DNA from 2 places in the Paenibacillus sp. 2003 genome. Region 1 is predicted to be linked to the other one. Evidence: a T-box and tRNA genes for the amino acid it is inferred to sense, from the RefSeq annotation. Region 1 holds a T-box; the other holds one or more tRNA genes.
What was found. The T-box of region 1 lies ahead of trpS (tryptophan--tRNA ligase). A T-box ahead of a tRNA ligase gene usually reads a tRNA of that ligase, here a tRNA-Trp.

Region 1 (10,846 bases):
TCGTACGATGGGGCTAAGCGCGGAACTATTAACTCCAATCGTTGTGGTATTTATTCTTTTTCTCTTTTTGGGGCTCCTGCCTCAAGCCAAAAGTGCAAATCTGCAGCCATACTTCAGTACGCCCTGGATACATCTTGTAGAGTCTAGCATACGCGCAGCGTTCACTTCCTTTGGCGAACTTATCATTCTCTCCGTGTTTCTCCCGTATGTGAACTCCGGGCCTCATTTCAAACGGGACTTCCTACTAGCGACCTTCTGTGGAGGGTTACTGTTAAGTTTGCTGCTACTCATCTCACTTATGGTGATGGGACCCACACTTACGCAGCACAGCATCTATATCTCATACGCCCTTTCACAGAAAATTAATATAGGTAATTTCTTTGAACGAATTGAGGCCTTCATGGCTATCGCCTGGTTAATTTCCACCTATTTCAAAAGTCTGTTATACCTCTTTGCCTTTGTGTTGGGAACAGCACAATTATTTCGATTAAACACATATAAGCCGCTCATTTTGCCTTCGTCCTTGTTGTTATTCGCCTTAGGTGTGCTGATCGCTCCAAATGTTATTTTCTATACAGATACGATCATGCCTGCTTGGGTAGACTGGGATATTACTGTCAGCTTCATCATCCCACTGTTCCTCTTGCTGGTTTATCGCATTCGTTCCCGGAAGAGTAAACCCATCCCCTCATGAAGCGGGTAACATCTGAAGCAGACGAACAAATTGTATTATAAATGGATAATAAAAAGGCCGCGTTCATGGCAATTTCCATGAACGCGGCCTTTTTATTATGAAATATATGCTTGGGTACATATAATGTGGAAGCAGTTACTATATAGCCTTCACAGCCTCAAGAGCAGCCTCAATATGTCCTTTGACCCGAACTTTGGACCAGTCCTTGATCAATTTCCCCTCTTCATCAATCAGAAAAGTGGAGCGAACCATACCCATGTATTCCTTGCCATACATTTTCTTCAGCTGCCATACACCGTATTGCTCGGCTACAAGGTGTTCTTCATCCGATAACAAGGTGAACGGCAGTCCATATTTGGCGATAAACTTGTCATGCTGTTTCATGGGATCGGTACTGATCCCGAGAATGACTGTGTTCAGCCCTTCAAATTCAGCATGTCGATCCCGGAAATCACAAGCCTGTTGCGTACAGGACGAAGTCATATCCTTGGGGTAAAAATAAAGCAGTACCCGCTGTCCGCGGTAATCCGAAAGCTTTACCGATTCTCCCGTACTGGACGGAAGCTCAAAATCCGGTGCCAATTCGCCTACATTTAACGTCATGTCAGTTCCTCCCTAATTTCCCCATGAATTGCTATAGGGCGTTATTATGAGCCTGCTCCGCGATACCGCTTCACGCCAAAATTCCACAAAAGCAAGCCCATGGAACCAAACACCAATCCCATCACAGGTGTAAGCAGCGCCATGCGATGCATCTCGGACCTTTCCAGGAACAAGGCTGCGGGATAGATGCCGACAAAGGCAAACGGAATGATCCAGGTTAACAGCACCTGAATGGCACGGTTATAGATCGTTACCGGGTATCGTCCATATCCTTGAATGTTATACATCAACGGCAGGATACCTGTTGGCGCGTCCGAATAAAAGGACAATGAAGTCAGGGTGGTGTAGATGCCGGCATAGATCATTACTGAGCTAAGTGCCAAAATAATCAAGGCAGGAATATGCCACCACTCCAGCACCAGGCCCATCTCTGCTCCGCTAAAGATCATGATGATCAAGCCGATAAACGAGCCCACCAGTGCAGGCGGGTCTACATTTTCAAGCAAGATCTGGAACAGATTATGTGCAGGGCGTGTCAGGATCCGATCCATCTCACCTTTGACGATGTACCGCTCACTGAATCCCCACAGATTGATAAAACAACTGAAGATGCCATAGGGCACCATAAAATATCCATAAACAAAGAGCACTTCACTCTCACTCCAGCCGCCCAGGTTATCCGTGTGGCGAAAGACCACAAAAATAAAGATCAGGTTGGTTGCCTGGAACAGCAGATCCGATAGGATCTCCACCCAGAAATCGGCACGGTACGTGAGTCGTGTTTTCATGTAATTCTTCAAATATTCCCAGATCAGACCCATATAGTACATATCTGTTATCCCCCTTGCACGAACAGACGCTTGCGCGCCTTACGCCAGATCAATACCATCGGAAGCAGTAACACGGCAAACCAGAACACCTGAATACCGAGTACATTCCAGATGGCGGTACCTTCCACTCTTCCAGTGAACACGGAACCGGGCAGATACGTAATGGCCTGAAAAGGCAATACTTTCATCACCGCGGACATCCAGCCTGGATACAGGCTGATCGGGATGATTAGACCGGAGAACAAATCAACCACGACGCGTTTCATACGCATCATGCCTTCATTGTTTTCCACAAAGAATGCCGCCAGTCCCGTTATCACATTAATCTGGGAGTTAATGAGGAAACTGAAGAACAGCATGACGAGAAAGCCAATCCAGGCCGATGGCGCCGTAGGCAATTCAACCGGGAACAGCAGAATGGCGATGAGCATCCCCGGAATCATGAGGAGCAGGAAGCGGAAGATACCTTCCCCAAGCCCTTGCATCATTTTGACCATAACGTAATTGATCGGCCTGATGAATTGAATCGCAATGGAGCCATCCCGTATATCTGCGGCAATCTCCCGGTCCAGGTTGTTAAAGTAAAACGCACGTGCCATCCAGGATACAGCGATGTAAGTGGTCATCTGCGCTGCCGTGAAGCCGCCCAGTTCACCACTGCTACCGTAAATGGCTTGCCAGGTAAAGTAATACACGCCGATATTCAGCGTATATATCAAAATGCCGGAGTAATAATTCACCCGGTATGCCAGCATCGTTAGAAAACGGATGCGCATAAAATCAATAAATGCACTATTCATCTCAGGATACACCCACCGCTTCTTTCCCTGCTCCCACAATCTCGGGACGCTCGGCGGAACCGGATTGGTAAATACTGCGCACAATCTCATCCGTGTTGATCTCAATAATCTGAATATCGGTAATATCCGCTTGTCCAACGACACGTCCGAGTACATCCGAAACGTTCAGTTCCAGCGGAATCCATACGGATGCGGACAATTCATTCTCAACCGTCCAACGTACAGGCAACGCAGCAGTCCACTCCTGCATCTGACTGATGTTGTGAGCTGAACCGAACTTGAAGCGGATCTCGCGCTCCTTACCCCACTGGGACTTGAGATGATCCAGACCTCCATCATAGATGATGTTGCCTGCATCAAGCATGATCACCCGGGAACACAGTGCCTCAATGTCCTGCAAATCGTGGGTTGTGAGCAGAATGGTCGTTCCATGCTCCTTGTTCATGTCTTTCAAAAAATCCCGAATTTCCGACTTCACCACAATATCCAAACCAATGGTTGGCTCATCCAGGAAAACAATACTCGGATTATGCAACAAGGCTGCCACTAACTCGCAGCGCATACGCTGACCAAGACTGAGCTTCCGCACCGGACGACTTAGCAGGTCCTGAAGCTGTAATCGCTCAACCAGTTCATCCAGCCGTTTACGGAAATCGACCTCTCCTACACGATATACTTTGCGCAATAAATGGAAGGATTCGATAACGCCAATATCCCACCACAATTGACTGCGCTGACCAAAAACAACACCAATATTCTGTACAAACTTCTCCCGTTCCTGATACGGAACATATCCACCAACCGATATTTGCCCTGAAGTAGGCACCAAAATGCCGGTTAACATCTTGATCGTTGTTGATTTACCGGCACCGTTCTCCCCAATATATCCGCATATTTCGCCCTGGGGAATCTGAAATGAAATATCATTTACAGCCAATACCTCTTGGTATTGACGTGCAAACAGGTCCTGGAACGCGCCCTTCAGCCCACCTCGGCTTTTCTGGACGCTAAACGACTTGCGCAAATCTTTGACATCAATCGCCAGCATGATTATACCTCACTTGGATTTTGTTGAAATTGCTTGTAGCCCAAAAAGAAATTATAATGGTATCAGTCAAAATTCAGCAAGCTTTAAAATAGTCTGGAGCCGCGTCATGCCCTTATGTTAGGAAAAGACGTGTACGGAAAGCTCCGACTAGATCTTACTTGAATACTCGAACTCGTTTTTTTATTTCATCTCAAATACAAAGGAGAGCTAGCATGACCAGAAAGACGAAGAGAACCATATGGATTTCTCTTGCCGCCTTCGTGTTAATTATTGGAGGAGCAGCGGCATATTATTTCGGTTCTATTCTCAATCAGTTGGACGGTTTGGCAAAAGACGGTGACGAATCACCATTCGCAGGTATCGAGAATGTGGAGAAAGTAAATACTCCTGACCCACCCAAATGGGAAGGTACAGAAACGGTAAATATTCTCGTTATGGGTGTCGATGCGCGCGGATTGAAAAAAGGTGAAGTTCCCCGCTCCGACAGCATGATGGTTGTATCGCTCGACCCACTTACCAAAAAAATCAATCTGTTCTCCATTCTGCGCGACACTTACGTCAATATTGACGGATATGGCAAGGAACGGATCAACACTGCCATCACCCATGGTCCTAATGCAGCGATGCAAGCTGCCGGCGACCTGCTCGGCATTCCTGTACAGTATTATGTGTATACGGATTTCCAGGGATTCATCAAATTGGTGGATGCCGTTGGCGGTGTTGATTTTGATGTGGAGAAAGACATGCACTATACAAGTAAAGCAGACAATAACGAATACGATATTGATCTCAAAAAAGGATATCAGCATCTGGATGGCGAGACAGCGCTCATGTACGTTCGTTTCCGTCATGATGCAATGTCTGATTTCGCTCGGTCCGAGCGTCAGCGTGAGTTGCTGAAAGCTGTAACAGCGAAAATGCAGTCAACAACTACCATTGCCAAACTGCCTTCCATACTGGAACAGGTTAATCCTTATGTGGATACGAATCTGACACTCTCCGATATGTGGAAGCTGGGTGGCCTCGGTTACCAGAGCAGCATGAACGGCAGTGAGCAGATTCCGCCAATGAACCTGCTGAAAGAAGAACGTACAGCAGGCGGTGCGCAAGTATTGACGGTTACCAATGAAGAGAAATTGAAGCAGCATATTCAGGATATTATTCACCCGCCTGCTACAACGGATGATAGTACGACCAGTACCGAAGATAAAACAGCCAGTGGTGACGATCAAAAGTCAGAACAACCGGCTCAGTAATCTAAACATGCAGAGGGCAGCCATTACGCTGCCCTCTCGTTGTGCCCGGCTATACTATTATGAGAAAATCATCATATCTTTCTGTGGCTTGTTAATTTATCATATTTTGAATTACGAAAGGAAGTTATCTTATGAATACATCACGTTCCCGTTCCGAACTTCTATACGCAGAAGCACTTGAGCATATTGTAGGAGGTGTTAACAGCCCTTCACGCTCGTTCAAAGCCGTTGGTGGCGGTGCACCTGTATTTATGAAAAAAGCCCAAGGCGCCCACTTCTGGGATGTCGATGACAACCGTTATATTGATTATCTGGCCGCTTACGGTCCGATTGTTACAGGACATGCCCACCCGCATATTACGCAGGCCATTACGGAAGCAGCAGCAAATGGTGTACTGTACGGTACCCCAACAGAACTTGAGATCAAGCTCGCCAAAATGCTGAAGGAAGCTATTCCTTCCATGGATAAAGTGCGTTTTGTAAACTCCGGTACGGAAGCAGTCATGACCACGATTCGGGTAGCTCGTGCCTACACCAAACGCAACAAGATCGTAAAATTCGCCGGATGTTACCACGGTCACTCGGATCTGGTGCTTGTGGCTGCCGGTTCTGGCCCTTCTACGCTAGGTATCCCGGATAGTGCAGGCATTCCAACCAGTATTGCGCAAGAGGTCATCACCGTGCCCTACAATGATCTGGACAGCCTCAAAGCTGCACTGGAGCGTTGGGGTGACGATGTTGCCGCGGTCATGGTTGAACCGATTGTGGGTAACTTTGGTATGGTTATGCCGGAGCCTGGCTTCCTGGAAGGCCTCTGTGCCATGACACGTGCTAACGGCTCACTGGTTATCTATGACGAGGTCATAACGGCTTTCCGTTTCCATTACGGTTCTACTCAAACGTATGCCGGACTCGAAAACCATGCGGAGATTGAACCCGATCTGACGGCTCTTGGTAAAATTATTGGTGGCGGCCTGCCAATCGGTGCTTACGGCGGACGCAAACATGTTATGGAGCAGGTTGCTCCACTCGGCCCGGCTTATCAAGCCGGAACGATGGCTGGTAACCCTGCATCCATCTCGGCTGGTATCGCATGTCTGGAGGTCCTGCAAGGCGCGGGTGTATACGAAGAGATGGAACGCCTTGCTATTGATCTGACGGCAGGTCTGCAAGCTTCTGCTGACCGTCATGGCATTGCACTAACGATCAACCGGATTCGTGGTGCATTCTCCACCCATTTCTGTGATCATCCGGTGACGAACTATGATCATGCCCAAGACACGGACGGAGAGCTGTTTGCTTCCTTCTTCCGTCACATGCTGGATCGTGGCATTAACCTCGCTCCATCCAAATATGAGGCCTGGTTCCTGACCACGGCTCATACAGATGAAGATGTTCAGGCTACATTGGAAGCCGCAGAAGCTTCCTTCAAAGCGATGGCTCAGGAATAAATTAGATTATTTCCATCTACAATATAGCGTACAAGCTGTATTGTAGATGGATAACAACTCAAGGAAAAGGCGTCCAACAAGTGATTAACTTGTGTGGACGCCTTTTGGTGTTTACGGACATCACTCTGATCGTTGTTTCCTGTGAATCAATTATGCTTCCGATTCTTCTAGTTATTTCTGCCTGATCTGAAGTTTCAAAATTTCCTCCCGGATCTTCTGTATCCCTTCCTCGATTCGCTGCTTCGGCACATTGGAGATGTTCAATCGCAGCATTTGATCCTCATGCGCCTGATATGTTCCCTCCGGATAATACCGTTCTGTCGTATCAACGATGACTCCGCGCTTTTGAAGCCGGGACAGTAGAACACGAAGCGGCATATCACCCGCCAAAGGTAATACGGTATGCTCCCCTCCTGTTCGAGGAGCCTCCATAAATGGAGCAAAGTCTGGATATGTGTCCAGTTGCTCATGCACCGTGTTCATCCGGGCAGCATAGCGGTTACGAATCACTTTCCTGTGATGAGCAAACATTCCGCTGTGGACATAGATCTCCAGAGCAGCTTGAGACAGAACGGAAGTGTCGATATCGAGCATTTTTTTGTAAGCCCCAAAAGATTGAATTAGTGGTGAGGGCAGAACAGCTACACCAATGCGGAGACCTGGAAACAAAATTTTGGAGTAACTCTTCAGATAGATGACCCGGCCTTCGGTATCATAGGACCATAGCGGGTCCTGTTTCGTATTGTCCTCCAGATCAGCCAGATAATCGTCCTCTACCAGATAGACATCGTACCGCTGTGCAAGCCGGATCAGTTTCTTTTTCTCAGCAGCAGTCAACGATGTGCCAATCGGATTGTGAAAGCGCGGCATGACATAGAAAAACTTGATATCTTCCTCAGCGAACTGACGTTCAAGCGATGCCCAGTCCAGCCCATTCAGGGCACGTCTCACACCGGCAATCGGCACATTCAATCCACTCAGTAGCGAGGGCATATTGTGATAGGTCGGTAGTTCAAGCAATACTTTTCTCTTTCCATTGGGAAAAGGCATCAATGCAAGTACAGCCAGTGCCTGTTGCACACCTGATGTGATAAAGAACTGCTCTGTTCTCGCAAACACCTGATAATCCGCAAACTGCTTCTGCAACAGCAGAATAAGCGAAGGTAATCCCTGATCCGTGCCATACATAAATAACTCTGCTTGCTTCTTCTCCATCGCCTGATCTACACAGTGACGAAAGTCTGCATAAGGGAACACCCTTGGATCGGGTGCAGCTGAAGCAAAGTCCAACGCTCCCTGCCAGTCCATGTCCTGAGCACCTGTCCCGTTCTGTACGGCATAATAACCGGATTGAGGTATGGCATACACCAAATGCCGCTGTTCCAGCCACTCATATGCACGAATAGCCGTGCTTACACTGCATTGATATTGTTCTGCTACAACTCGAACGGCTGGAAGACGGATGCCCTTATCTGCCCACTGGTGACGATCCTGCTGTTGCATCTGTTCCTGAATCCACTGCTTTAATGCTTCGGCAATCACTTCGTATTTCCTCACTGCACCCACCCCTCTCCCACAATTGTACCGCTACAGTTCATGCTTTTATCTATTGTAGCACGATGCACCTGGCAGTATATTGAATAAGGCCAGCACGTGCCTCGAACCTGACATATTTCAGGATAATGAAAGATAAAGCACTATGACTACTGTATTGGAGGAGCTTTTATGAACACAACACACACTCGGGGGTACGCTTATATCGCAGCTGTATTGTACGCGGCTATTATCGGTTTATCTTTTCTATTTGTTAAAATGACTGTCACTGTTGCACATCCCATTGATGTGCTTGCCCACCGATTCGCCCTGTCGCTGATCGTTGTCAGCATTCCTGTCATTTTTGGTTGGATCAAAATCCGACTTAGCCTTCGTGATCTGTGGAGAATCATTCCACTGGGGCTGTTATCTCCCGTCTTATTTTTTGCCTTTCAAGCCTTTGGACTCGTATCTTCCAACTCATCGGAAGCCGGTATTATTCAGGCTATGGCCCCTGTATTCACACTCGTTCTCGCTTCAGTTTTCCTGAAGGAGCGCACATCCACCACACAAAAGCTGTTCCTGCTTCTGTCTGTCGCTGGAGTCGTTTTTATTTTCATGATGCAAGGAAATGGCGTGTCAGTGGGTAACCTGAAGGGCATTGCATTATTGCTGTTATCCACGGTCTGTTTTGCAGGTTATGGTGTACTTGCGAGACCATTAACCCAGAAGTATAAACCCATGGAATTAACATGGGTCACGCTGATGGTTGGTTGTATTGTGTTTAACGCCGCTTCACTGATCCGACACGCTTCCAGCGGTTCCATGATGGACTACATCAAACCACTTGGAGATACATCCTATCTGGGTGCCCTTGCTTATCTGGCGATCCTCTCCACCATGATCTCCACCCTGCTCGCGAGTTATGCCCTGACTCATCTGGAGGCTTCCCAAATGAGTGTATTCAGCAACCTGTCCACACTCATCTCCATCGTAGGAGGTGCATGGATACTGCATGAACCAGTGGGTAGCTACCACTATATTGGTGCATTGTTGATTATCGCTGGTGTGCTTGGCACCAATATGAGCGGTCGCAAACATAGGCTGGTCAGTGGAATCAAAGCGTGATATAATTCTGGAAATTGTAAACATTTGTTATCCGCGATGATGAAGAGAAGTACATATGTCAGGATGCTACAGAGAGCCGGCGGCTGGTGGGAGTCGGTGCATCGGATATGTGGAAATGGGCTTCGGAGTTCCAAGTTGAACAAAGTCTGTATCCTTTCCTAGGAATACACACTTTCAGTAGGCGAGGCGGCATGTCCAGCCGTTATCCATGGACAGGATATCGATAGGCATGGAAGCTCATAAAAGAGCTCCTGGTAGATACCTCATCCGTATCCCTCAAGTGGGCCGCAACAGAGTGGCCAATGAAGGTGGCACCGCGAGGCACAAGCTTCGTCCTTTATTCTGTTCCCAACCGGGGAATGGGATAAAAGACGAAGCTTTTTTGATTTTTTTGCAGGCTGAAAGGAGGTGATGGTCGTGGAAGACGGCTGGTGGCGACAGCTCAATGTTGAAAAATCACAAAACCAAAGGAGAATAAACCATGAACAAAAACAAGGATATTATTTTGACAGGAGATCGGACTACCGGACAACTTCATCTCGGCCATTACGTAGGCAGCCTGCGCAGTCGGGTACAATTGCAGGAAGAGTACAAAACCTATATTTTACTGGCAGATGTTCAGGCACTCACCACCCACTATGATCAACCTGGCCTGATTGCAGATAGTGTTCATCAAGTCACGCTTGATTACCTCGCCGTAGGCATTGATCCGAACAAAGCTACCCTGTTCATTCAATCCATGATTCCGGAAATTGCGGAATTGACTGTGATCTTCTCCATGTTTGTTACCGTCAATACACTCCGGCATAATCCGACCATCAAGAGCGAAGCACGTGATCGCGGATATACCGACCTGTACTACGGATTTCTTGGATATCCGGTCAGTCAGGCTGCTGATATTGCATTCTGTAAAGCCACCCTTGTTCCGGCAGGGGAAGATCAGATTCCTCACATTGAGACAGCACGAAAATTGGTTCGCCGGTTCAACGAGTTATACGCTCCCATTCTCCCCGAACCCCGCATTTTGACCGGAGAGCGGCTTGGAGGACTGGATGGCGTTGGTAAGATGAGCAAAAGCATGGGGAATGCGATCTCATTAAATGCAAGTCCTGAAGATGTAAAAGCCAAATTGATCAAGGCCAAGACTGATCCTGCCCGCATCCATCGTTCTGATCCAGGACACCCGGATATCTGCCCTGTTTTTGCCTATCATCAGCTTTTCCGCAAGGAGAATGTAGACGAAATACATGCCAGTTGCAGTCAGGGTTCGATCGGATGTAAAGACTGCAAACAGATCGCAGGCAGTGCGATTAACGATCTGCTTACTCCTTTTCGTGAACGGCGAAATCAATATGAACAGCGAGTAGACGAGGTGAAAGAGATTCTTGTCGAAGGTACCCGCCAGGCTCGCAAAGTCGCGCGGGAAACGATGCTTGAAGTGCGAGAAGCCATGGGTATTCGTTATTTTGATCTCTAAACACAGAGATGGAGTCCGAATTACAG
Region 2 (10,846 bases), on a different contig from region 1:
TTATAAGCATAGATCGCAGCCTGTGTACGGTCGTCTACGCCCAATTTGGCCAGTAAATTGGTGACATGGAACTTGACTGTCTTAATGCCGATGATCAGATCATCAGCGATGTCCTGATTCGATTTGCCTTTAGCCAGCAACCGGAGCACATCCATTTCACGGTCCGTCAATTCATCATGCAAAGGAGCTGCTGCCTGTGGCTGTCGGAATCGATTCATCATTTTCGAAGCCACCTGTGACTCCAGAACGGATTGCCCGCGAGCTGCTGCGCGAATCGCATCTGCCACTTCATTGGCTCTTGATGTTTTCAAAAGATAACTGAATGCGCCTGCTTCAATGACAGGATACATTTTTTCATCATCCAGGTAACTGGTCAATACGATGACTTTGCACTCCGGATACATTTTAAGTACCTGACGAGTAGCCTCAATGCCATCCATGCCTTCCATAACCAGATCCATCAGAACAACATCAGGCTTATACTCCTGTGCAAGCCGAATGCCTTCCTCTCCACTACCTGCTTCACCAACAACTTCAATTCCATCTTCGGTATCCAGCACCGCTGCAAGACCAATACGTACCATCTCATGATCATCCACGAGCAATACTTTGATCGACGTTTCCGTCTCCGTTTCGACTTCCGGTTCCATTGACATGTTCTTCCTCACTTTCATCGTTCATCAAAGGTATCGTAATCTCAATCCGCGTTCCCTTACCAGGCGCTGTTACAAATTGTATGGCTCCACCAATCTCCGTAACACGTTCACGCATGTTAGCCAGACCGTAGGAAGCCTGTTTATTCTCATCCAGATCGAAGCCTTGCCCATCATCACGAATCAATACCCGGATCGCATCAGTACGGCGCTGGATCCGTATCTCCATTTTTTCCGCTTTTGCATGTCGTAACGTATTGGACATAGCCTCCTGAACGATTCGAAACAGATGATTCTCGATGCCTTTGATCAGATCAATGTCTTCGTCCATTTCGAGCACAATGTCCATAGGTACTTTTGTTTTCAGTTCCATCACCAGATCACGCAGACCTTGTTCGAGATGTTTACCCTCCAGATAAACTGGCCGCAGATGTAACAGTAACGCACGCATCTCGGACTGAGCTACCGAAGCCATTTCCTCAATCAAAGCCACCTGCCGCTGAGCACGTTCAAAATCCTTCTCCATCTTCCGTCCAACGGCCGTTGCTGTCATGGATATCGCGAACAATTGCTGCGATACCGCATCATGCAGTTCCCGTGCCAAACGTTGCCGCTCTTCCACAATAGCCGTAATTCTGGATTGTTCAGCAAGCTGTGCATTATGAGTAGACAATCGCTGGAGCGAAGATACCTGATCTTCCCACTTTTTGCCGATTCGTCCGAGTTGCTCACTTAGACGACCCACATCATCATCGCCCAGATCAGGTACAGTGCGTGATAGAGAGCCCTTCTCCCACAGTAGAAGCGTTTCCCGCAGCAGTTCGAGCCGGCGTTTAACCCGGTAACTCTGATAGAACCCAAAGACCGCACCAATCCCAATGAGAAGTAGCAATAGAGCCAGACCCGATTGAATCAGATGCCGCCAGCCTGCAAACGGAGCAAGATAACCATATGTAAACAATACATACAAAATAACAGCGAGCACAATGAAAACCAGGAGGATCCCTTCACCCATACTTCGGGTTACCATGTCGGTATGTCGTTTTGTCTTCATCGGGGTCTCCTCCTTCTCTTCATCTATTTTACTACGGATTACTGATGCTTAGGTCGCCAACAATATAAGAAATGACAAATTTTGCTTTATGTTCACTGGATTCATATCCAGGCGTTCTCCATACTAATTTGTTCATCATGCCGTTATCTTGTTCTCCAAGAAGATTAATCCGACCAAAAAGAACCGATGCTTCAATCTCCACACCATAATCTTCTGGTAGCGTAAGGCGAACATTACCCATAACTCCTTGCAGCAGCACAATCGTTTGTTTCTCCTCCGGAATCGAAAGAGATAGATCGGCGTTAACCTCACCTATGGCATGCCACAGACTCATACTACGTAACGTCCAGGATGATTGATCCCAGTAGTAACGAGCCATGAAATTCTGTTTCTTCATAACGCCTTCGTCCAGATGAATCTTTTTGTTTTTCGAATAAAAGTAAGCTAAAGAAGCAAGTACAATCAAAAATACAATCATTAAATTATCCAGCAATAACAGTGCCGCACCAATGCCAAGATACCGATGACCTTTGCGGGTATCCCCATTTCGGACTTGAAGCATTCCAACCGTTAACAGAATCAGTGCGGCAGCGGTCAGGAAGTTAATATTGTCATTCAATAACATCATTGTGCCAATAATCATAATGACAACTGCAAGCCATTTACTCTTTTGATTCATCCCCGCCGCACCTCCTCTGTAAGTTAATCTCTCTTTATTCAACGGAAAAGCCATATCAGGCACTGAAGTCCTGTATGGCTTAACTTTTGTTCTACCAACCGTACATTATACACGATTTATAGAATATCATATTGTCCACTAAGCGAACAGTTATTCTTTTGAAGTTCCGTTCGCTTCATTCTTGGAACCATTGCCCATTTTGTTTTTGAGGGCTTGTAATTGCTGATCCACTTTGAATTGTTTTTCCACATCTACAGGATTCGTGTACGTGGATGATGTGTTGCGATAAGGTGCACGAGCTACGTCAGCTTCAGCTTCCAGCTGCATGATTTTCTCTTCCATGCGGTGGAATCCAAGGGATGCGCCGCCACTTTCGATCGAATGCAAGCTGTTGATGGAAGACATTTGTTTTTTAGCTTTTGCCATTTGTGCACGGGATACAAGTTCATTACGTTTGTTACGCATTTTGTAGAACTCATCTTTCATATCATGCAACTGTTGCAACAGATCTTTTGCTTGTGCTTCGGACTGTGCATGCAGTTCGCTGTACTCCGTAATTTTTTGATCAAAGTAGATTTTCTCTTCCAGCAATTTGCGTGCTACTTCTTCCTGACCGTTGGCCAGAGCAGCTTCTGCTTGGGACTCACGTTGTACCGAAGTACGCTCTGCTTCATCCAAACGTTGTTTCATGCGACGTTCATTCGCCATTTGTTTGGCAACTGTTACCTCTGCCTCATGAATCTCAGCCTCCATATCACGCAAGTACTGGTTCAACATTACAATCGGGTCCTCTACTTTATCCAACATATCATTTACCGATGCTTTCGTCATATCCTTAATCCGTTTAAATACTCCCATTTTACTTTTCTCCCTTCTCGTAACGAGATAATTTTTGGCGAAGCTCTTCAACTTCTTTTTTCAGTGCTTTTTTCTCGATATCTTTCATCATGGAGTCAAGCTCACTTTCTTGTGGTGCACCTGCTCCGTAGGCGTTGTTGTCATAAGAACGGGGACCAGATTGAGGTCTGCCGTTGAATCCAGGGCCGGGACCGAAGTTACCAGGACCTTGTTGGTTGTGATTATTTTGAAAAGGACCTCTTGGTGGCTGATGATCATAGTTGTTGTATCCTCTGCCAGGACCAGGGCCTGGGCCCGGACCGTAGCCATATGGATCATAAGGCGGATACGGTTCTTTTGGTACCACGAGTGCTGCAATAAAGTATATTAACAACGACGTGCCGCCAGTTACGAAGATACTGATAACAAAGATGATACGCAGCAGGGTGGAATCCATTCCGATGGTTTCGGAAATTCCGCCGCACAAGCCGGTTAACATCCGGTCACGCGTTGAGCGGTATAATTTGCTCATGTGCTTGCTCCTTTCGTTTACTTGTATCCTCTTACGTTGGAATCATAAGCATATGGATCAACGTGATTGGATTCCTTGGGTACCACCAATGCAGCGATGAAGTAGATCAACAATGATGTACCTCCCGTAGCGAAAATACTGATGAAGAAAATGATACGTAGCAGCGTGGTACTCAATCCGAGATTTTCAGAAATGCCGCCGATCAAACCTGTTAGCATTCGATTACGCGCCGAGCGGTATAATTTACTCATGTGACTACTCCTTTCTGTCATTGTTCAATTTCTGTCTTAAGCGTTCCAGTTCCTTATCCAGCGTAGAGGATGACATGCTGCCAGTCACTCCTGAACCATCTTGATTCATCCGCCGGATATCGCGGAGACTCTGTGCTTCATATTCGAGATCAGAGACTTGATCATCCAGTCGGTTAAACATACGGGGTACATTCTGACCGTTGTGATTGCCTCTCTGGTTCATACGTTGCTGTAACTGAATCGTCTGCATACGAGCGTAGTAATATTGGCGTTTGCTGTATACATTCTGATACTCAACCTTAAGCTGGTCGATCTGTTCATCCAGCTCCTGTAATGCCGCATAACTTTGTGCATACAATTCATTGTACTGTTCCATTTTTTCCTCGTGGAGGATTTTCTCCTGCAAGGCCAGCTTAGCGAGATGTTCTTCCCCTGCTTTCAGAGCCATGGAAGCCTGTTCTTCCCGTTTGTTCACCATACCTGCTGCCTGATCGGCTTGTTGTTTCATTTGTCTGGTATGGCTTGCATATTGATGACGAAGTTTCTCGGCTTCACCGATGTCTTGGCGGGTCGAGACCAGGAACTGATCAATCAGTTTGACTGGGTCCTGACTTTGCTCCAAATGTTCGTTCAGATTGGCTACGGTAATATCCCGCATTCGACGAAATACACTCATTATGTTCTGTCCCTCCTTTTCATAATCGTGAAAGCTTAGTACCGACCACTACGACTGCGGTTATTGCTTAGCATTGAGATACCAAAGATGATTAACCCGATCGCGATGATCGGTCCGATCAACCATGCCAGTTTACCCATCAGTGAGATGATACCGATGATGAGAACAATCCAGCCAAGCATCACATTCCCTCGTTTAACTCCGTAGTATCCCAGTGCAATCATCAGGACCGGAATCAGATAACCCATTAAGTGTCCAAGAAGTGGAGTTAACTTTCCGAAGAGGAGTAGTGCACCCAGCGCAATCAATACAATCGCCCAGCCATTTCCCTTATTCAATCTCATAATTGTTGTTCACCGCCCTTTCCATTCGTTCATTTTAATGTGTTGAGTCATTTGTTCGTTTGTTTCTTGTTTTTTTGTTTCCGTGTTTCTTGTTTAACCTTATGTCCTTATTCTAGGGGATTCCGCGACTTTTCAAAACAGACCGTGGACGGTTTTTCATCCTAGACTGAGGTCGGGGATCTAGTTGGACCTTTGACTGTCCCTATATAAGACCAACGTTCCACCTAAGCTGAATATCACTCCAGATACCTTCTCTTACCCGTATTCAGGCTACCCTTTAGCCGATACCGACCTGTAGAGAGAATGATGTCCATGTCTCTATTTACGTTCACACTGCAATTTCGTTTCTCATGATTCCGTATTGGATAGTCAGTCCAAGCCGCTTCTCTAGCCTTTTCTGCAAGATCATCTATCAGCAATTCCTTATCTCTGCTCCTATACCCTCTCAAAAAAAATTACTTTTTTATCCAAATAAACAAAATTTAGATTGTTCTATATGTAAGCGTTTACTAAAATAGAAAGTGTTACTATTCTAATGTCAGGGGTGGAACTGAAACTGTGCGACCAATCAGCTATCTCCATAAAATGATCATCTTCGGAATCCTGTTAAGCACCCTGCCCATTTTGTTAACGGGAATTGCCGCATTTATCTATTCATCGAACCAAACTGAGCTGCATCGTACACAGGCCAACAGACAGTTGCTGGAACAAATGCAATCCAACGTAGAACACAAACTCGCTACAGTCAGTTATATGCTTGATCAGGCCGTTCGCTCTCCAGTAACCCTCCGTTCTCTGTCTGCTTCTTCTTCACTAGAAGGGAAAGGGCCTTTGCTTGCCGACAAGCTACAGAGTGAATTTAAGAATATGAGGTCATGGGAACCTTTGCTGGATATTACCCTGGTGAATCAATCACAGAATTGGCTTATTGATCATGCCGGATTATATCGTAATACGGATTTTCCACTGGCTCTTCCCATGAAGGAATTGATATCGGATACGCTAACCTCTGGATGGCAGCTCTCCCCTTCATCGGTGTTCAGTAATGATGAGCGTTCACCCGGTACAGGCTGTATTTATCATATTGCCCTTGCGAGGTCTATTCCGAATCTGAATACGTCTTCCGATGTTGCCCTGATTGCGGGAATCCCTGCATGTTCTTTGCAAAATACACTAGGAGAAGCCTCCTTAGGCAATGCTGCCTCAGGACTGATCATTTTGAATCGGGAACAACGTATCTTGGTCCACCCCGATCCTGTATACATTGGACAACCGTTGTCTGCCATTGGATTACAGGATCGGGATACGGAAGCCAACATAACCAAACTATCACCCATTACATTTTCAACAGGCTTTGAAAAACGGGAAGTTAAGATCGCCGATACACATTATTCTCTGACGTATAGCCCTTCTACCTTAAAAGGATGGACTTATGTTCTAATCTCACCTACCAATATTCTGACACAAGAATATATCGATATCGGATTACACACCTTGTATATCAGTATCTTCTTACTTTTACTTTCATTATTACTCGCTTGGCTCGGCTCCAATCGAATGCATATCCCGATTCGTAAACTTTTAACCCAACTTGGTGACAACCACCTGTCCAAAGAAGGAAACACGGTAGCTCAGCAATCACCACCATTTTCTGATGAGTTCGAACAGATCAGAGCAGGGGTCTCACAACTATCTGCCTCTCGCTCGCAATTAGAGAACACACTTAATATGCATCTGTTGCAGATTCGCACTCATTTTATGATGAATCTGTTCCAGGGCAAGATCCCTGTTCATACTCTTTATGACACCCTGAATGAATATGGCTACACGCATCAGGTTCGGGAATGGCAACAAATTGCTGTTATTACACTACAGGCCGATCTCGTTAATCATACAAAATATAGTGCTAGTGATCGTGACCTCTTATTATTCGCTATTCAAAATATATTGGAGGAAACGGTTGTGCATAACCAACAATTGCTTCCCATTGTGCTGGAACATACGGTAGTCACGGTGATTGGCACCGTTGAACAGGATCATTTTATTTTTTCACAGCAGCTATATGTATTAACAGACCAGTTACAACAACAGATGGATAAGATTCTAACTCTTCAAGTCAGTATAGGATTCAGCCAGCCGCACAGCTCTCTATATCACATCCCTCAAGCTTACACAGAAGCCATGGAGGCATTGAGGCATCGGATGAAGCTGGGAACAGGCATTATTTTTCAATATGAGAACATAGATCATTACGCTCCCACTTGGCCCATGACCTACCCGGAATCATTGGAATACTCATTGATCCAAGCTATTCAAAATGCGGACGAAGTCCAGGCCTCTGCTCTTCTGAAACAACTGCTTGAAGTGATCTTTGGTATGGAGGTTACACCGGAGGAGTATGAGGTGGCTCTTACGAGGCTACTCACGCATATTTTGCAAATGACTCATGAATCCGGCATACGACTCGGACAGATCTCCCAAGGTCGTGGCTCGATGTTTCATGAACTTCATGGTTTGCAGTACGCTGCTGAAGTTGAAGATTGGTTTAACCATCAAGTCATCTTGCCCGTCATCCAGGTTTTTAAAGCAAGACAGTATGCCCAGTATCAGCATATATCAGAGAAGATGATTGCCATGATTCATCAAGATTATGATAAGGATCTGTCGCTTGAGGAATGTGCCATGAAGCTTCACTACAATGCAAACTACTTAAGTAGTGTTTTCCGCAAAGAGACCGGCTGTGCATTTAGTGAATATCTGACCAAGTACCGATTTAATATTGCTAAAAAATGGCTGGACGAAAGTGATCTAACCGTTAAAGATATCGCAGCACGACTTCGGTACAACAATCCGCAAAACTTTATCAGATCATTCCGTAAATGGGAAGGAATTACCCCCGGCCAGTATCGGGAGCGTAAGCAGAAGTGTCGAACCGAAATTAGAAAAGGAGCACGATTGTAAGTCGTACTCCTTCGGACAGCTCGTCCACTTCTCCATATGGCTCCCCGAACAGGGCTCGGAGCCTGTGACAACTCGATTAACCGTCGAGTGCTCTCCCACTTGAAATATCAGGGAATATGCTTCAGAGATCATTCTCTGAAAACTAGGTCTGTGTTTGTTTCGTTGTCTCGAACATCTCTAAATAAACGAGGGTCTGGTTCAAAGGATCGATGAATTAGTGGCTTCAAAAAAGAGGGAGCACATAACCTGCTCCCTTCACTTAAAACTTTACTTCTACAATCTTAACATCATATGTTTCAACCGTTCATCTTTTTGCGCAGTGTTGTGATGCTTCCTAGTGTCATCTTAGACGTTAGACTACATTGTCCGTCTCAATTCCTGATTATCAGTACACTTGCCAAGCTTATGCGATTTATCGCTTATCCTTAGTGCGAACTGTTTTCATATTTGGCTGTTCAAGTTGAATTAGAATTTTACCAAACCTTGCTCCACGTGAGAAGGTCACCGTACTATCCCTGTACGTATCCCAAATGTACTTCTCAGCCAATCTGAGGGAATCTTCATCCGATGGTAACTCATACGTATTAAGCCATTCTGGCAGCTTCTCGATAATCTCTTCCACCGGTACTTCAAATGAGTTAACTTCTCTCGTAATAATCATCGTATAAGAATACCCCTTCAAATACAGCAACTGTTGGATATACCCCATATCACCGGCCTTGTATGAAGAAGTTACTCCCAGTACATCCTTAAGTTCATCCATTAGTGTGTGTTCATTCTGTCCCGCCATAGTACTTATATATACATACTTCCGGGCACAATTGATCGCCTGCTCAATCGTTTCCCAATCCGACATTGCCGGACACATGGATGCAAATGCAAAGTCATATTTCTTCTCCCAACCCTTATCCTTAATGGAGATTTCTTCATATCGTTCGTTTACGATTTCTATTTTGGATTCCAGAGCTGAAGGTATCGTCTCTTTCATAAGGGAGACAAGCAACTCAGAAGGCTCAACTGCGGTCACACTTGCCCCCTTTTCCGCAAAAGGAATGGTAAATATGCCTGAGGCGGCTCCAATGTCCAAAATAGATAACCCTGCAAACTCCACACCCTGGTTCTCGATCCAGCCCATGATGCGCTCAGAACGCTGCTTTCCTTCTTCAGTGAACGACTGTACATGATAATCCCTTGCCCACCGCTCAAAAGCTTCTTCTGTATTAAAGAAGGCGCTTTGTTTCTTATATTTTGAACTTCTCGGACGATTCTTCCATGCCTCATCCCATACAGAAAGATCAAATAACAAACCGGTATCCGATTCATTTTTTCCATTAGTCACTCTACTTCACTCCTCTATATTAAAGACTTTACTTATCTACAATATACTGAATATAATCATACGTCAAACTTTATTAACGTCCATCTTTTCTTATTCTACATTTTCTTACTGCGCATAAATCGTTTCACATAAAATAAAAATAGCCCTACACATTGCATAAGCAACATGTAGGGCTATTCAATATACCGGCGAGAGGACTCGAACCTCCACGGTTTCCCACTCGATTTTGAGTCGAGCGCGTCTGCCATTCCGCCACGCCGGCATATGCTGGAGGCGCCACCCAGATTCGAACTGGGGATAAAGCTTTTGCAGAGCTGTGCCTTACCACTTGGCTATGGCGCCATATTTTGGAGCGGACGACGGGAATCGAACCCGCGACCCTCGCCTTGGCAAGGCGATGCTCTACCGCTGAGCCACGTCCGCATAATGGCTGGGGATATAGGATTTGAACCTATGCATGACGGAGTCAAAGTCCGTTGCCTTACCGCTTGGCTAATCCCCAATAAAAAATGAAAAAACAAAGGGGCGATCGAGGGGAATTGAACCCCCGAATGCCGGATCCACAAACCGGTGCGTTAACCACTTCGCCACGATCGCCACAAAAGGTTAATTTCTAAAAATTAATTGGCAGGGGCAGCAGGAATTGAACCCACACCAACGGTTTTGGAGACCGTTGTTCTACCTTTAAACTATGCCCCTAAAAACTGGTGGAGGATGATGGATTCGAACCACCGAACCCGTACGGGAGCAGATTTACAGTCTGATGCGTTTGGCCACTTCGCTAATCCTCCAGGATTACATGGTGCCGGCGAGAGGACTTGAACCCCCAACCTACTGATTACAAGTCAGTTGCTCTACCAGTTGAGCTACACCGGCATATTAAATTGTTTTAAAAATGGTGGCTCGGGACGGAATCGAACCGCCGACACGAGGATTTTCAGTCCTCTGCTCTACCGACTGAGCTACCGAGCCATAATAAAGTCTAATCTTAATTCCTTACACTTTATATAGGGCATCAGTGCCATACAGCAGATGTAGTGAACAGTTTGCCTCATGTAAAGATTAAATGGCGGAACCGACGGGATTCGAACCCGCGATCTCCTGCGTGACAGGCAGGCATGTTAGGCCAACTACACCACGGTTCCAGATCACTTTCTCAAAGGAAAGTATAATTGCGGGGGCAGGATTTGAACCTGCGGCCTTCGGGTTATGAGCCCGACGAGCTACCGGGCTGCTCCACCCCGCGTCGTTATAAATTTTATATGGTGGAGGCTGAGGGGATCGAACCCCCGACCCTCTGCTTGTAAGGCAGATGCTCTCCCAGCTGAGCTAAGCCTCCGAACAACACATTTATGATCATATCATAATCTTGTTGTAAAAATCAACTTCTTTTTTTGAAGTTAATATGACCCGTAGGGGATTCGAACCCCTGTTACCTCCGTGAAAGGGAGGTGTCTTAACCCCTTGACCAACGGGCCTTATTATTATGGCGGAGAGAGAGGGATTCGAACCCTCGAGAC

Region 2: it has a tRNA-Trp gene. The T-box ahead of trpS (tryptophan--tRNA ligase) is inferred to sense a tRNA for this amino acid. The anticodon was not compared.

What each region holds. Positions count from the first base shown of each region.
Region 1 is NZ_JAVDTB010000013.1:16,904-27,749, forward strand. It holds gene J2X75_RS28465 (GerAB/ArcD/ProY family transporter) at 1-694, shown strand, start outside; gene bcp (thioredoxin-dependent thiol peroxidase) at 833-1,297, opposite strand; gene J2X75_RS28475 (ABC transporter permease) at 1,342-2,127, opposite strand; gene J2X75_RS28480 (ABC transporter permease) at 2,133-2,927, opposite strand; gene J2X75_RS28485 (ABC transporter ATP-binding protein) at 2,929-3,975, opposite strand; gene J2X75_RS28490 (LCP family protein) at 4,188-5,231, shown strand; gene J2X75_RS28495 (glutamate-1-semialdehyde 2,1-aminomutase) at 5,363-6,682, shown strand; gene J2X75_RS28500 (aminotransferase-like domain-containing protein) at 6,854-8,185, opposite strand; gene J2X75_RS28505 (DMT family transporter) at 8,408-9,343, shown strand; T-box leader at 9,371-9,684, shown strand; gene trpS (tryptophan--tRNA ligase) at 9,825-10,820, shown strand.
Region 2 is NZ_JAVDTB010000005.1:330,742-341,587, forward strand. It holds gene J2X75_RS21600 (response regulator transcription factor) at 1-650, opposite strand, end outside; gene J2X75_RS21605 (sensor histidine kinase) at 592-1,707, opposite strand; gene liaF (cell wall-active antibiotics response protein LiaF) at 1,739-2,386, opposite strand; gene J2X75_RS21615 (PspA/IM30 family protein) at 2,537-3,244, opposite strand; gene J2X75_RS21620 (PspC domain-containing protein) at 3,246-3,755, opposite strand; gene J2X75_RS21625 (PspC domain-containing protein) at 3,773-4,006, opposite strand; gene J2X75_RS21630 (PspA/IM30 family protein) at 4,011-4,682, opposite strand; gene J2X75_RS21635 (LiaF transmembrane domain-containing protein) at 4,718-5,026, opposite strand; gene J2X75_RS21640 (helix-turn-helix domain-containing protein) at 5,585-7,987, shown strand; tRNA gene J2X75_RS21645 (tRNA-Asn) at 8,025-8,101, opposite strand; gene J2X75_RS21650 (class I SAM-dependent methyltransferase) at 8,400-9,326, opposite strand; tRNA gene J2X75_RS21655 (tRNA-Leu) at 9,510-9,588, opposite strand; tRNA gene J2X75_RS21660 (tRNA-Cys) at 9,595-9,668, opposite strand; tRNA gene J2X75_RS21665 (tRNA-Gly) at 9,675-9,749, opposite strand; tRNA gene J2X75_RS21670 (tRNA-Gln) at 9,754-9,828, opposite strand; tRNA gene J2X75_RS21675 (tRNA-His) at 9,851-9,923, opposite strand; tRNA gene J2X75_RS21680 (tRNA-Trp) at 9,952-10,025, opposite strand; tRNA gene J2X75_RS21685 (tRNA-Tyr) at 10,032-10,117, opposite strand; tRNA gene J2X75_RS21690 (tRNA-Thr) at 10,127-10,202, opposite strand; tRNA gene J2X75_RS21695 (tRNA-Phe) at 10,223-10,298, opposite strand; tRNA gene J2X75_RS21700 (tRNA-Asp) at 10,394-10,471, opposite strand; tRNA gene J2X75_RS21705 (tRNA-Met) at 10,499-10,572, opposite strand; tRNA gene J2X75_RS21710 (tRNA-Val) at 10,590-10,665, opposite strand; tRNA gene J2X75_RS21715 (tRNA-Glu) at 10,733-10,804, opposite strand; tRNA gene J2X75_RS21720 (tRNA-Ser) at 10,814-10,846, opposite strand, start outside.